Regions from separate parts of the Oceanobacter sp. ABM4_470 genome, predicted to be linked through region 4. Evidence: predicted binding sites of a transcription regulator. Region 4 holds the regulator's gene; each other region holds the start of a gene.
The links. The regulator sigma-54, encoded in region 4, starts transcription at its own class of promoters, with help from an activator protein. The targets are predictions, from matches to a motif close to TGGCACNNNNNTTGCTNT.
Positions count from the first base shown of each region.

Region 1 (3,663 bases), 1.9 Mb from region 4:
CGGATGGAAAACCAGCATCAGGGGGCCTGACAGGCGCGCCAGAGACATCCGACGCGCTGAGCATCAATCCGGCCACAACCGTGGCTAGGGGGACATCTGTTTAATCCTGCACGGCTCTGCGCGAGTGTTGCCGTTGTTCAGTGCAAGGCGACGAACGCAGCGGAATGACGTGTCCTTTCCAAGCTCGTCAACACAGCAATGGACAGCGGCAACCCGCGCCCTACGGGGGCTGCCAGATGATCTCGACTCTGTGTCGCCGACTTTTGACTTGACCCGTCAGGCCCGCAACTCGGCTTCGTGATTCGAAACCATCCGGTAGCCCAGAGTGAGCACCGGATTAAATAGATGCCCCCCAGACATTACTTTTGCTGTTCGCCCAAGAGCATGTCTGCCACCCGGATCATATGGGTGGCGACTTCGACAATACGCTGCTTGCCGTTCATCGCCGCCTGGCGAATCTCGCGATAAGCCTCTTCTTCTGAAATGCCTTTCGACTGCATCAGCAGGCCTTTGGCCTTTTCCACCAGCTTGCGCTCATCCAATGCCTGGCGGGCTTCTGCCAGCTCGGCGCTGACTTGCTGAATTCGCGCCGCTTGCCCTTGCACCAACTCGGACACAGACTGCGCCAGCTTGATGTTAAAGCCAGCGGCAACGTTGACCACAGGGCCGTCGAGGTCATCGCCATCCGGATCACGCGACAAGGGTGAAATCGGCGGCTCCTCGGCGCTAAGCAAGGATTTGATCTGCTCCGTGTGCAGCGTCAATTCTTCTTCCGCCTGCTTGATTTTCTGTTCGCACAGCTGTTGCAACGACGTCGCCAATGCTTTTTCGGCCAGCTGCATGGCATCAATACGCTGGGTGCAGACCGAATACCAGATTTCGCTCATGGCCGCAGGCAAGCTGTCACCATGGCGGGCGCGGGCAATCATCTGACGCAGCTTTTCAAGCTCGGTCGCCGCTTCTGATGACTCAATCCGGCGCAAAGTGTCGGCATGCACCGGCTGCGTGAATTCGGTGAAGATATCAAAACAACGAATTTGCGCTTCTTGCAGGTCTTTTACCCGCTGTTGAACCTTGTTGCTGAATTCACCACTGGTGAAGCCAATCAAGCCCCACGCCCGTTCCTGACCGGAATATTCCTTGCCCTGAACAAAATTAAATAACGCAATCAGTGAGCGGGTAATGTCCGGGTCGTGGGAAATATCTGCAGCTTCAAACACCACATGAATCAAGCCAGCGACCAGACGATTAAACAGGCCGGTGGTTTGTGCGGCAGTTAACTTTTGCGCCAGAATTTGCTGGCGCAGTTCAGGCAACTCATCCAGTCCGTGCAATACAAACGCTACGCTACTAAACAGTCGTGAAGAATTCAGGGAACTATCACCCAATGGAAGTCGCCCCAACATGGTGCGAAAGTGTTTCTCGGCTGCATGGATTTGGCTCATTTCATCCTGCAGCTCACGGGAGAAACGTGTACCACTCGACACCAGGAAGGAATTGGATAGCCCACGTTCTCGCTGCAGCTCGTGAATCAGCTCGGTGGCGCGAATCACCAGATCACAACTGACCTCCAGCTGCTTCAACGAAGCAATTTCAGCCCGACGGGCAGCATACAGGAAGTCTTCAGTGGAAGGGGTTTGGCTCATGAATAAAGGCCCTGGCAAGCATCACGGATATGGTTATCTGATTGTTACAGCAAGGAGTGTTCCAACTTGGGGCAAACCTGCCTTTTTTGAGGTAGGCAGGTCCAGAGAATGGCGCATGATTCAGCCTCCGAACCACTAAACGCCACCAAACACCAGCAATGTGAACCGTGATGGTGCATCCTGACAAAAACAGCAGATCAATTATCGAGAGGCCGTAACTTCATCCACTGGATGTGCGAATGGCGTTTCCTGGCGCTATGAAACACCCGTTGCAGATCCGGGCTTTGGGGGCTGTCCACAGTCACAAATCCGTTGCGACGATAAAAGTCATCTAGATGAGGTAATGGCAAGGTGAATATTGGCGCTGCGCCCTGACGCAAAAGCCCAGCGCCTTCTTCCAGATGCAACCTTTGCAGATGCTCCAGCAGCAACGAAGCCAGCCCTGGGAACGATGACCCGGCAGCGTGCATACATTACGTAGCAGCCAGCCGCGGTCATAGCGTTGCAGGCGAGCAGCGCATACCAGTTCGTTGTTCAAAAACAGTCCCAGCCGAACATCCGACGGTGATGCCCGCCCGGATTCGCCGCTGCGCTTGTACAAGGCATTGATATCCGCCAGCGACACATCTGCAGAAAAACGTGTTTCAGATAGTGGCTTCATATCAAACGCTGCACCAATAATGACGAGTGCCTGTAATACCGCGTATTAGCCTGCTTTTGCAACCAGCTGCAGCCCTCACACAAAGCCCCATAAAATCCCATAAAAAAACCGCTGTAACTCCGCCATTTCTGGCGACGTTACAGCGGTTGATGGGTCTTGCCTGCCAGACAATGGCAGGCTGGTACTTACACCAGTTCGACTCGGCCGTCTTTCACCTGAACGGTCCAGGTTTTCAGCTTGATGTTTTCGTCTTCAAAGCACTCACCGGTTGCCAGGTCGTAATGCTGCTTGTACAGCGGCGACGCCACCATGTAGCGATCACCCTTGGTGCCGATCAAACCACGAGACATCACATTGGCCTTGCCGAATGGATCGTAGTTACTGACGGCGAACACCTGTTCGGTGTTACCAATACGGAACAGCGCAACCTGCTCACCTTCGTGCAGTGCGCACACGCCGGTATCCGGGGCAATGTCTGTCAGGGCACATACGTTAGTCATGATCTCTCTCCTATTACTGCTTACTCGCCACCGGCGACAGGGTTGCTGGCCAGTTCAACCAATTCAATACGCTCGGCTTCGGTCGCTGGCCGACGCTGGCCACGCTCACGCACGTAGAACAGGTTTTTGTCTTCTTCATCGGCGTTAATGAAGTGCTGGAAGCGCTTCAGGCGCTCTGGGTTGTTGACGGTGGTTTTCCATTCACACTGGTAAGCGCCCACCACGCGCGTCATGCCGCGCTCCAGATCTTCACAGATAGCCAGCGAGTCATTGATCACCACGTCTTTCAGGTAGTCGAGACCACCTTCCATGTTTTCCATCCACACCGAGGTACGCTGCAAGCGATCGGCGGTACGAACGTAGAACATCAGCACGCGGTCGATGTATTTCACCAGGGTTTCGTCATCCAGATCGGTGGCGAACAGGTCAGCATGACGAGGACGCATACCGCCGTTACCGCAGACATACAGGTTCCAACCGGTCTCTGTGGCAATCACACCAATATCCTTGGACTGGGCTTCGGCACACTCACGAGTACAGCCAGATACCGCAAACTTGATCTTGTGCGGCGCGCGCAGACCCTTGTAGCGGTTCTCCAACGCAATCGCCATGGACACGGAATCCAGTACGCCATAACGACACCAGGTGGAGCCAACACAGGACTTCACGGTACGCAGCGACTTGCCGTAGGCATGGCCGGTTTCAAAGCCCGCATCGATGAGTTTTTCCCAAATGGTCGGCAATTCATGCAACTGGGCACCAAACAAGTCGATACGCTGGCCACCGGTAATCTTGGTGTACAGATCGAATTCCTTGGCCACTTCACCGATGGCAATCAGGCCTTCTGGCGTGATCT
Region 1 covers NZ_JBSWTR010000001.1:948,044-951,706, reverse strand. The annotation lists gene ACXADJ_RS04140 (RimK family protein) at 1-30, shown strand, start outside; gene ACXADJ_RS04135 (nitrate- and nitrite sensing domain-containing protein) at 360-1,646, opposite strand; gene ACXADJ_RS04130 (hypothetical protein) at 1,978-2,307, opposite strand; gene nirD (nitrite reductase small subunit NirD) at 2,493-2,807, opposite strand; gene nirB (nitrite reductase large subunit NirB) at 2,828-3,663, opposite strand, start outside.
Region 1: the regulator sigma-54 is predicted to act here: its motif matches at 1,693-1,710, upstream of ACXADJ_RS04135 (nitrate- and nitrite sensing domain-containing protein).

Region 2 (3,663 bases), 1.9 Mb from region 4:
CGTCAGCGGGTGCACCAGCCTGGCGGTTACACCCAATTTGAATCCGTGCCAATGGCTGACAGTATGTTTCCTTTGATTGACCAAGCGGGCTTCCAGATCGTCTCGTCTGGCCATCAGATCAGCGCGATTCGACATAAGGCCTCCTGAGAAGAAACGGTTTACTGTTTATCTGAAGGGCTATCTTCAGCCGCTGTGCTGCCCGAGGTTCCCAGACCAAGCTGTCGTAACGACGCCTGAAAACCGAGCGACCGGAGCAACTTGCGGTGGTATTGACGTAAACCGTACAAAACCCCCAAACACATCAGGGTAGCGACGCCAAAAATCATTTCCAGCGCCATCCCCTGCTTCCAGGCCAGCGCTCCGATGGTCGCCATCAGAGCCATCCAGCCTGTCACCGCAATGGCCGCCATCGACAGGCTAAGCGCATGCAGTCGGGCAATCGTATCCACGGCCAGCTGTGCTTCCGTTTGCACCAGCTTCAGCCAGGTTGCCGAGCCTTGTTTAATCCCGGCCAGCAACTGGTCCCAACTCACGTCGTCGGTTGCCGTCTCCGCTGCCTGTTGCGCGGCCGTGTCAACGCGTTCCTCGTTGTGAGCATGTGGTGCTGTGTTGGATACGGTTTTATCTATCGATGCCGACTGATTCATAACGCTTATCCTCGGCGTAGCCATACAAGTGTTTCGAGCGGGCCAAAGCCCGCATCTGAATTACTTACGCTTGATCAGCGCAGACAACAGTGCTCCGGCAACAAAGGCCATACCGGCGGTTTTGAGCGGATTTTCCCTGGCGTAGGTCGTGGCGGCCTGCCCCATCTCTTTGGAGCGCGAAGCGGCGCTTTCGGCCACATCATGTGCCTGGTGATACAGATGACTGGCCGTGTGCTGCATCTTCTTGACGTTGCTTTCTGTAATGTCGGCGGCCTGTTCGGCGGCCTCTTTCACGTCTTCTTTGGCTTGAGTGTTCTCTTGAACGCGAGCTGTATTAGCCATAGTGCTAACTCCTCTTTAGGGGACATCTATTTAATCCTGCACGGCTCTGCGCGAGTGTTGCCGTTGTTCAGTGCAAGGCGACGAATGCAGTGGAATGACGTGTCCTTTCCAAGTTCGTCAACACCGCACTGGGCAGCGGCAACCCGCGCCCTACGGGGGCTGCCAGATGATCTCGACTCTGTGTCGCCGACTTTTGACTTGACCCGTCAGGCCTGCAAGTCGGCTTCGTGATTCGAAACCATCCGGCAGCCCAGAGTGAGCACCGGATTAAATAGATGTCCCCTTTACCTGTCATTGGACACTAACCCAAACCGATTCAAGCGGATGGCTGAATGCGGAGGCGGGTTACCGCCGTGGTGATTTCTCACTCACACTCAGAGTGTTTCAAGCCTCATGCCAAGTTATAACTTTTTGTTTTTATTGGAAATTATTAAAAACCAGATCGTTAGCCGTACTCTCGCCGTGTATATTTTTCAGACCAATGCTGTAGATATTGCACTCTCACTCTTCTCATCATCGACATCACATACGGAGCTGAAGTTTTCGTTTCTTACACCGAAACAACGCCCCGAAACAGCGCCCCGAAACAGCGCACCGTATTAATACGCAGATGCTCATTTGACGCACAACAATGCACCAGCATGCTCCAGCGATTCCTCGCAACCTCCTTCCGCTGACATAGACAGCCACCGAATCCCGACCAATTTGTCAAAAATGTCGCCGGGCAAATAACGGCCAAAGCTGACAAAACAGTGAAATCAGGCCAGGTTCGCTGCGTTTTATAGCCATGAATAATCCCTTCAGGATGGCTAAAGCGTCGTTTTTTCGCTCAACCGAGTAAGAACCTCCATCCAGCGATGTGTATTTGTGACCAAAAACTCAACAGCCTTTCACTCTCTTGAAAACACCAGTAAAGATGGGGCTTTGTGGCAATTTGAGCCACTTGATTTAAGCCGACACTTCCGTCTCACAAGCCTGCCGCTGTCTGAAATTTTTCGAACCAGCGATCTTGTCAAGGCAGGCTATTTAACAAACTGCCAATCGATCCTGACCGCCAACCGATTCCAAACAATTTGGCACACCGCTTGTATTAGTCATTTCACAAGCCCAATGGCGGGCTAACCAAAAATCAAGAACACCTGAAGTTTCAGCAAAGGCGCTACCGACGTTATGTCGTAGCGCCTTTTTTGTTTTTTAAGCCTAAGAAGAGGAAGCATGATGCGAGGTATCAACACACTGCGCCGCAAGCTGTTGACCACAGCGGTTGTATTGGCAAGCGGACTGGCCACACTGTCTGTGCCGTCTGCCAGCGCAGAGGAATGGGCCGAGAAGGAAGAGCTCAAGTTTGGCTTTATCAAACTGACTGATATGGCGCCACTGGCTGTTGCCTATGAAAAAGGCTTCTTCGAAGACGAAGGTCTGTACGTCACTCTGGAAGCCCAGGCCAACTGGAAAGTTCTGCTCGACCGCGTCATTGACGGTCAGCTGGACGGTGCTCACATGCTGGCAGGCCAGCCTCTTGGTGCCACCATTGGTTTTGGTACCCAGGCTCACATCATTACCGCGTTCTCCATGGACCTGAACGGTAACGCCATCACGGTTTCCAACGATATCTGGGACCAGATGAAGCCAAACATTCCAAAGCAGGCCGACGGCAAACCGGTTCACCCGATCAAGGCTGACGCACTGAAGCCAGTGGTTGACAAGTACAAGGCTGAAGGCAAGCCGTTCAACATGGGCATGGTATTCCCGGTTTCTACCCACAACTATGAGCTGCGTTACTGGCTGGCAGCCGGTGGCATCCACCCTGGCTACTACGCACCGGCCAAGGGCGACACCTCTGGTCAGATTGACGCCGACGCACTGCTGTCTGTTACCCCGCCACCACAAATGCCAGCCACTCTGGAAGCCGGCACTATCTACGGCTACTGCGTAGGCGAACCGTGGAACCAGCAGGCGGTATTCAAGGGCATTGGTGTGCCAGTGGTTACCGACTACGAAATCTGGAAAGACAACCCGGAAAAAGTGTTCGGTGTATCCAAGGCCTGGTCTGACAAGTACCCGATCACCCACAAGAAAGTCGTAAAAGCCATGATTCGTGCGGCTGAGTGGTTGGATGCCAACAACAACGCCAACCGTCCGGAAGCGGTGAAGATCCTGTCACAGCCTAACTACGTAGGCGCCGACTACGACGTAATCGCCAACTCCATGACCGGTACCTTCGAATACGAAAAAGGCGACAAGCGTGACGTGCCGGACTTCAACGTATTCTTCCGCTACAACGCCACCTACCCGTACTACTCCGATGCCATCTGGTACCTGACCCAAATGCGTCGCTGGGGTCAGATTGCTGAAGAGAAGTCTGATGACTGGTTCATGGAAACTGCCAAGAAGGTTTACCGCCCGGACATCTATGCAGCGGCTGCCAAAGAGCTGATCGCCGAAGGCAAGCTGAAAGCCAAGGACTTCCCGGATTTCGACAAGGAAACCGGCTTCAAGGCACCACAGAAGCACTTCATCGACAACATCACTTATGACGGTACCAAGCCTAACGAGTACCTGAAGAAGTTCGACATCGGCCTGAAAGGTTCAGACACCATCTGATCTTGTAAAACCCGCCCCTGAATCCGGTTGTATCAGGGGCCCACATAAGAAATACCGCAGTTGGCAGAAT
Region 2 covers NZ_JBSWTR010000001.1:964,756-968,418, reverse strand. The annotation lists gene ACXADJ_RS04200 (hypothetical protein) at 1-135, opposite strand, end outside; gene ACXADJ_RS04195 (hypothetical protein) at 159-647, opposite strand; gene ACXADJ_RS04190 (ElaB/YgaM/YqjD family protein) at 708-989, opposite strand; gene ACXADJ_RS04185 (CmpA/NrtA family ABC transporter substrate-binding protein) at 2,208-3,593, shown strand.
Region 2: the regulator sigma-54 is predicted to act here: its motif matches at 2,064-2,081, upstream of ACXADJ_RS04185 (CmpA/NrtA family ABC transporter substrate-binding protein).

Region 3 (3,663 bases), 960 kb from region 4:
GCGGGCACCGTGCTCGGCGACATTCAAACCGATCTCTTCGTGCTCTTTGCTGACGCGCAGATCGTGTAGCTGGCGCAGTAACCAGAAACACACCAGCCCCGAGAAAAACGCCCATAGAAACACGCTTACCACACCGCTTAGCTGTACCATCAGTTGCTCGCCGCGGCTGTGGTTTAATACTTCCGGCTCGGCAAACAGAGCCAATGCCAGCGTGCCCCACACGCCGCCAAAACCGTGGACCGCAACCGCGCCCACCGGGTCATCGAGTTTGGCGTATTGCAACAGGCAGTATTCCGCAACGAATACCACTACACCGCCAATCAAACCAATCCAGATGGCATTGTTGGGTTCTACAAAGGCACAACCGGCCGTAATGCCAACCAGACCGCCAAGAATGCCGTTCAGCGACCGTTCCACCGAGACAATGCCGCGACCGGTAAGCCACGACAACAGCAGCGCGGTTATGCCACCCGCGGCACCGGCCAACACGGTATTCAACACGATAACGGCAACACTGGCATCCGCTGCCAGCGTGCTGCCACCGTTGAAACCAAACCAGCCGAACCAGAGGATGAAGACGCCGACGGTAGAAATCAGCAAATTGTGGCCCGGAATATCCAGCGGTTTGCCGTCGTCGTCAAAACGTCCACGCCGTGCGCCAAGGGCAATAATCCCGGCCAATGCCACCCAGCCGCCAACAGAATGCACCACGGTAGAACCGGCAAAGTCCATAAATCCTTTGGCCTCAAGCCAGCCCGGTTGCCCTTCTGTCAGGGCGCTGCCCCAAATCCAGTGGCCGGACACGGGGTAAATAACAATGGAAATGGCGACGCTGATAATGATGTAGGCATTGAACTTCATACGCTCGGCGACCGCACCGGCAACAATGGTGGCGGCCGTTCCGACAAACATGGATTGGAACAGGAAGAAGGCGTAATCCGCCGGGGTTGAGAGCAAACTGCCCATCCAGCCGTCACCGCCCAGCCAGCCGTTGATACTGGGGCCAAACATCAAGGCAAAGCCAATCAACCAGAACGTCAGTACGGCGGTGGTAAAGTCGCTGATGTTTTTAATCGCGACGTTGTAGCTGTTTTTGGCCCGCACCATGCCGGATTCCAGCATGGTGAAACCGGCCTGCATAAAAAACACCAGTCCCGCTGCCAGAATCACCCAGGTCATATCCAGCATTCCTTGCACATCGCCGGCGACGATATTAGCCGGGTTGGCCGAGGCGATGCCGGGTATCAGGCTGCCGATCATTAGCAGGCTCAGCGCGCGAGGTAGTTGACAGCGTTTGGAATAGGAATGAGTTGCCATACGAATCCCGAGAGTTCAGTAGTCCTTCAAGCCTAGTCGGGTTTCTCTCTGGTCCCGCTGGCCGCAACTGGATATTCCAAACTGATATGAGCAGCGCGCGATAACACACTTTTATTCAGAGAGTTCTTTACTGACCCATTGAACGCCCTGCTTTGCTTTAAAAAGAGCCGGGTCAGGTTCGGTACGGCGTCAATTTATTAGCTCGACTGGCGGCAATTCGCTGCCGCCAATTTGACAATCTCGCTGCGTCCAAAGTCTGTAATTCTTCTAACCCTTTGAAAAATATGAATAAAGTGATTCTGGCACAAAGGCTGCTGTGTTCTTACAAAAGCTGACGCAGTCCGTTGGCTGTGACGAATACGGGGCAGTGCCCCAGCGGGAGGAAGTATGGATAGAGCGCTCTACATTGCCATGTCAGGGGCTCGTCAAAACACCTTGGGGCAGGCATCCCATGCCAACAATTTGGCCAATGCCAGCACCACCGGGTTCCGTTCAGACTACAGCCAAAGCCGTGCCATGGGGGTATTTGGTGAGCATTTTCCCACCCGTGCCTACGCCATGGTGGAAAGCCCGGCCAGTGATTTTCGTCAGGGGCCGTTGATCGAAACCGGCCGCCGTATGGATGTCTCGATTGAGCATCAAGGCTGGTTCGCCGTTGTTGGCCCTGATGGTCAGGAAGCCTATACCCGTGCGGGTGATCTCAGTGTTGATCCCAATGGCCGTCTGCTGAATGGCCAGGGCGATCAGTTGATTGGCGACGGCGGCCCTGTAGTACTGCCGCCGTTTACTCAAATTGAAGTCAGCCGGGCGGGCATCATTACCATCCAGCCCGCGGGCGAGCAGCCGGTGGGCGTGGCAGAGCCGGTGCAGCTGAAGCTGGTGAACCCCGATTCCCAGGATCTGGAAAAAGGCGAAGATGGCCTGTTCCGGTTCCGAGAAGCAGGCGTTGGCCCAGCCGACTTTGACCCTAACATATCGTTGGTGAACGGCTTTCTGGAAGGCAGTAACGTCAACGCGGTGTCCGAGTTAACCGATCTGATTGCGCTCAATCGTCAGTACGAAATGCAGGTAAAGCTGATGAAGCGCGTCGATGAAAATACCGCCGCAACCACCCAGTTGCTGCAAAGCCAATAACGTCAGGTCTGAGAGGTAAGCCACCATGATGAATGCACTCTGGATCAGCAAGACCGGCCTTGAAGCTCAGGATCTGGCGCTGACCACCGTTTCCAACAACCTGGCCAACGTCGCCACCACCGGCTTCAAGAAAGACCGCCCGGTGTTTGAAGACCTGTTGTACCAGATTGACCGCCAGCCCGGGGCCAACAGCTCCGCCGACAGCCGCTTGCCATCGGGCTTGCAGCTGGGTACCGGTGTTCGTACTGCGGGCACCCAGAAGGTGTTTACCACCGGCTCGCTGGAACTGACCGACCAGACGCTGGATGTGGCGATCAACGGTCGCGGCTTTTTCCAGATCGCCATGCCGGACGGCAACATTGCCTACACCCGTGACGGTACGTTCCACCTCAACGACGAAGGGGTGATGGTGAATGTAAACGGCTATCCATTGGAGCCACAAATCACCATTCCGGATCAGGCCAATGAAGTCATGATCAGTCGTGACGGCATTGTGCAGGCCTCCATTCAAGGGGACCCAACGCCGGTTGATCTGGGCCAGATAGAAACCATCGATTTCATTAACCCGGCAGGCCTACTGGCCACCGGTGGCAACCTGTTCCTGGAAACCGCATCCAGTGGTGCACCGGTTGCTGGTATTCCCAGTGAGGATGGCTTCGGCACGCTGGAACAGGGCGCTTTGGAAAATTCCAACGTCGAAGTGGTGGAAGAGCTGGTGAAGATGATCACGGTTCAGCGCGCCTACGAAATGAACTCTAAAGTGGTGTCTGCGGCGGATGAAATGTTGCAGTTCCTCAACCAGAACACCTGATAGAGCGGAGTAAGTTATGACGCCCGTTAGCTACCCCAACAGCACGTCTGACCAACAACCGGAAAGCGGCAAGGATCTGCCAGTCCAAACCGAATTTGCCGCTGCCGGTAAGCCTTTGCTGGTGTGTGCCATGTTGGCGGCGGTCGTCGGCTGTACCTCGGTGCCGATGGAACAGGATGTCGTCATGAACGACCCGGATTACGCGCCGGTATCGGCCGATACCTTGCAGCCACCACCAACGGCGTCGGGTTCCTTGTATCAGGCAGCGTATTCCAATGGCTTGTATCTGGATCAACAGGCTCGTCGGGTTGGCGACATCATTACGGTGATTTTTGAAGAGTCGTATCAGTCCAGCAAATCGGCCGAAACCAGCTCCGACAAGTCGTCCTCCAACAGCGTTG
Region 3 covers NZ_JBSWTR010000001.1:1,928,094-1,931,756, reverse strand. The annotation lists gene amt (ammonium transporter) at 1-1,317, opposite strand, end outside; gene ACXADJ_RS08410 (flagellar basal body rod protein FlgF) at 1,705-2,451, shown strand; gene flgG (flagellar basal-body rod protein FlgG) at 2,477-3,262, shown strand; gene flgH (flagellar basal body L-ring protein FlgH) at 3,279-3,663, shown strand, end outside.
Region 3: the regulator sigma-54 is predicted to act here: its motif matches at 1,618-1,635, upstream of ACXADJ_RS08410 (flagellar basal body rod protein FlgF).

Region 4 (3,663 bases):
CAGGTCATGCACCGACATGCTGGTGGTATCCAGCGTCAGGTCGGCCATGTTGGCCACCGGACCCAGTAGTTCGGTTTCGCGGTCGATGGCTTCAGCCAACGAAATATTGTTGTCGGTCAGCGGGTGTTTGCGACGGGTCGAGCTGAAGCGCTGCAATAGCACTTCTTCGGTGGCGTCGAGGAAGACGATGTCGAGCTGGCGGTAGTGTTGTGGCAGCTCAGTCAGTACTTCAGTGAGGTGCTCAATGTCGTCCGGCAGGTTACGAACGTCAACGCTGACCGCGACCGATGAACGCTTTTCGGCGCTGCATGGCAATTCTGCCAGGGCTGGCAGCAGGTCGACGGGGAGGTTGTCGATGCAGTAGAAACCCAGGTCTTCCAGCACGGCCAGGGCGCTGGATTTACCGGAACCGGAGCGACCGCTAATGACGACCAGACGCATAACCTGTCTCCAGTGGTTGTCGGTGGCTGAGTGACTGGTTCGGCTACCCGTCAGGACAGGGCAGCGTCGAACAGGGGGCGATTGCCAGAGGCATCTCGCAGCTTCTGACGGTAATCGGCCTGGCTGAAGTTTTGCGCCAGCGTGGCCAGAATTTGCAGGTGTTCGTCGGTGGCTTCTTCCGGCACCAGCAGGGCAAACACCAGGTCGACCGGCTGGCGGTCGATCGAGTCGAAGTCGATGGCGTTGTTCAGGTGCAGCAGCACGCCAACGGCTTCGTTACATTGAGGCAAACGGCAGTGGGGGATAGCGATGCCCTCGCCGATACCTGTACTGCCAAGGCGCTCGCGCCCTAGCAGTCGTTCGAACACTTCATCCGATGAGCTATCGCTCAGTTCTTCCGCAACCAGACTGGAGATGAACTCCAGCAACTTCTTTTTGCTTGAAACCGTCACGTCATTGATGGTGCGTTCCGGGGTCAGGATATCGGCGATTTGGAGGGTCATGCGTTAGCCTTGTCCGTGCTGTCGTGCAACCAGTTTCTCTTTGTGTTTAAGCACCTGACGATCCAGTTTGTCGGCCATCAGGTCGATGGCTGCGTACATGTCGTCGTGAGTCGCCGTTGCGTTGATGTCGGCACCTGCTACGTGCAGGGTGCCTTCGGCAATCTTGCGATCCTTCTCGAGCTTGAGAATAAACTGACCCGACGTGATGTCGGCGTGGCGCTCCAGGCGCACCAGTTTTTCTTTCACATAGGCTTCCATGGCTTCCGTTACTTCAACGTGTTGGCCACTAATAGTGATGCTCATAAAACGGCTCCTCCTTTACAGATCCAATACTGAGACTAGACCTGTTGTTGACATCAGATCAACTGTTTACGTTCGTTTGATGGTGGAATCATCATGGCTTCACGGTATTTGGCGACGGTGCGTCGCGCCACCTGAATGCCTTTTTCGCTCAGCATGGTGGCAATTTTGTTGTCACTCAGTGGCTTACGCGCGTTTTCTTCGCTGATCAGTTTCTTGATCATGGCGCGAATAGCGGTCGAGGAGCACTCTCCGCCGGTGTCGGTGCTGACGTGGCTGGAGAAGAAATACTTGAGCTCGAAAATGCCTCGTGGGGTGTGCATGAATTTCTGGGTGGTGACCCGTGAAATGGTGGATTCATGCATGCCAACGGCTTCGGCAATGTCGTGCAATACCAGTGGTTTCATCTTTTCTTCGCCTTCTTCGAAGAATTCGATCTGGTATTCAACAATTTTGGTCGCCACTTTCAGCAAGGTGTCGTTGCGGCTTTGCAGGCTCTTGATGAACCAGCGAGCCTCTTGCAGGTGGTCTTTCAGGAAGGTGTTGTCGGAGCTGCTGTCAGAGCGACGCACCAGCGAGGCGTAGTCGGCGTTGACGCGCAGTTTCGGCGCAATGTCGGGGTTCAGTTCGACGCGCCATTCATCGCGGATGTTACGCACGATGACGTCGGGGACAACGTATTCGGACTGTTCGCCGCTGATGCCTGCCCCCGGTTTCGGGTTGAGCTCCTTGATCAGTCGCAGTACCGCCTTGAGGTTGTCTTCCTTCAATTTGGTTTTGCGCATCAGGGTCGGGTAGTCGCGGCTGCCCAGCAGATTGATGAAATCGCTGATCACCAGTTGCGCCTCGGTCAACCAGGGGGTGTCTTTTGGCAGTTGCGCCAGTTGCAGCAACAGGCATTCGCGCAGGTCGCGAGCGAACACCCCGGCCGGGTCGAACTGTTGCAGGCGTTTCAGTACCGCAACGACTTCTTCCTGTTCCACCTCGGATTCCGGGTCCATGGCTTCGAGCACGTCTTCGATGGTGGTGTGCAGGTAGCCGTCTTCGTCGACACCGTCGATCAGCATAGTGGCGATTTCGCGGTCGACGTCGCTCATGGGCGTCAGGTTCAGCTGCCATTCCAGATGACCTTGCAGGTCGTCGGTGGTGGCATGACGGGAGTCATAGTCGAAATCATCGTCACCGGAAGGACCTGGGCCTGCGGCAATGCTGGCGGTGGTCTGGAAGGTGTCGTCCCAGTCGCTGTCAACCGGCAGGTCGTCCGGCATTTTGTCGTCAGACCATTGGTCGCCCAGTTCCTGGGTTTCCGGTTCCGGCGTGCTGGCAGTGACTTCGGTTTCGTTATTGTCGTTGTTGCTGCTGGCTTCGGAGGAGAAGTCTTCGTTCTCGGACTCGTCATGTTCCAGCATGGGATTGGAGTCCAGGGCTTCCTGGATTTCCTGTTGCAGATCCAGAGTCGACAGTTGCAGCAAGCGGATGGCCTGTTGCAGCTGTGGCGTCATGGTCAGCGACTGACCCATTTTTAACTGAAGCGATGCTTTCATACTGCGCTACTGTTCATCAATGATCGGCATGTTCTGTGCATTATACGCAAGCTTTGCGCCCTGCCTATGCCTGTATGGTTTCGCTTTGCAAACAGCGAAATACCGGAATCTCTGGCAGCGTTGCGGATCAGAGACGGAAATCCTGTCCCAGATACACAGCCCGTACCTGTTCGTTGGCCAACACTTCGTCGGCGGTGCCTTCGGCAATGATGTGGCCGCCGCCTACAATGTAGGCTTTTTCGCAAATTGCCAATGTTTCCCGCACGTTATGGTCGGTAATCAACACGCCGATACCGCGGTTTTTGAGCTGGCGAATGATGTCCATGATGTCAGCGACAGAAATCGGGTCAACCCCTGCGAAAGGCTCATCGAGCAACACAAAGGACGGTTCAGCGGCCAGTGCGCGGGCAATTTCGACCCGTCGGCGCTCGCCCCCGGAGAGGGCCATACCGGCACTTTTGCGAATGTGCTGGATGTGAAATTCGTCCAATAATTGCTCCAGTTGCTGCTGCCTGCCGGCCTTGTTGAGGTCGTCGCGGGTTTCCAGAATGGCCAGAATGTTATCTTCAACGCTGAGCTTGCGGAAGATCGAGGCTTCCTGTGGCAGGTAGCCAATGCCTTTCTTGGCGCGGCCGTGCATCGGCAAGTGGGAGATGTCTTCATCGTCGATGCTGACACGGCCCTTGTCGGCCTGCACCAGGTTCACAATCATGTAGAAACAGGTGGTTTTGCCGGCGCCGTTGGGGCCCAGCAAACCGACGATTTGACCGCTGGAAACTGCCAGCGATACGTCCTTTACCACTTCCCGGCCGCCGTAGCTTTTGGCCAGGTGCTGCGCCTTGAGGGTCTTCATTCACTGGTCTCCGCAGCTGTCT
Region 4 covers NZ_JBSWTR010000001.1:2,892,456-2,896,118, reverse strand. The annotation lists gene rapZ (RNase adapter RapZ) at 1-441, opposite strand, end outside; gene ptsN (PTS IIA-like nitrogen regulatory protein PtsN) at 492-944, opposite strand; gene hpf (ribosome hibernation-promoting factor, HPF/YfiA family) at 948-1,247, opposite strand; gene ACXADJ_RS12730 (RNA polymerase factor sigma-54) at 1,301-2,788, opposite strand; gene lptB (LPS export ABC transporter ATP-binding protein) at 2,916-3,641, opposite strand; gene lptA (lipopolysaccharide transport periplasmic protein LptA) at 3,638-3,663, opposite strand, start outside.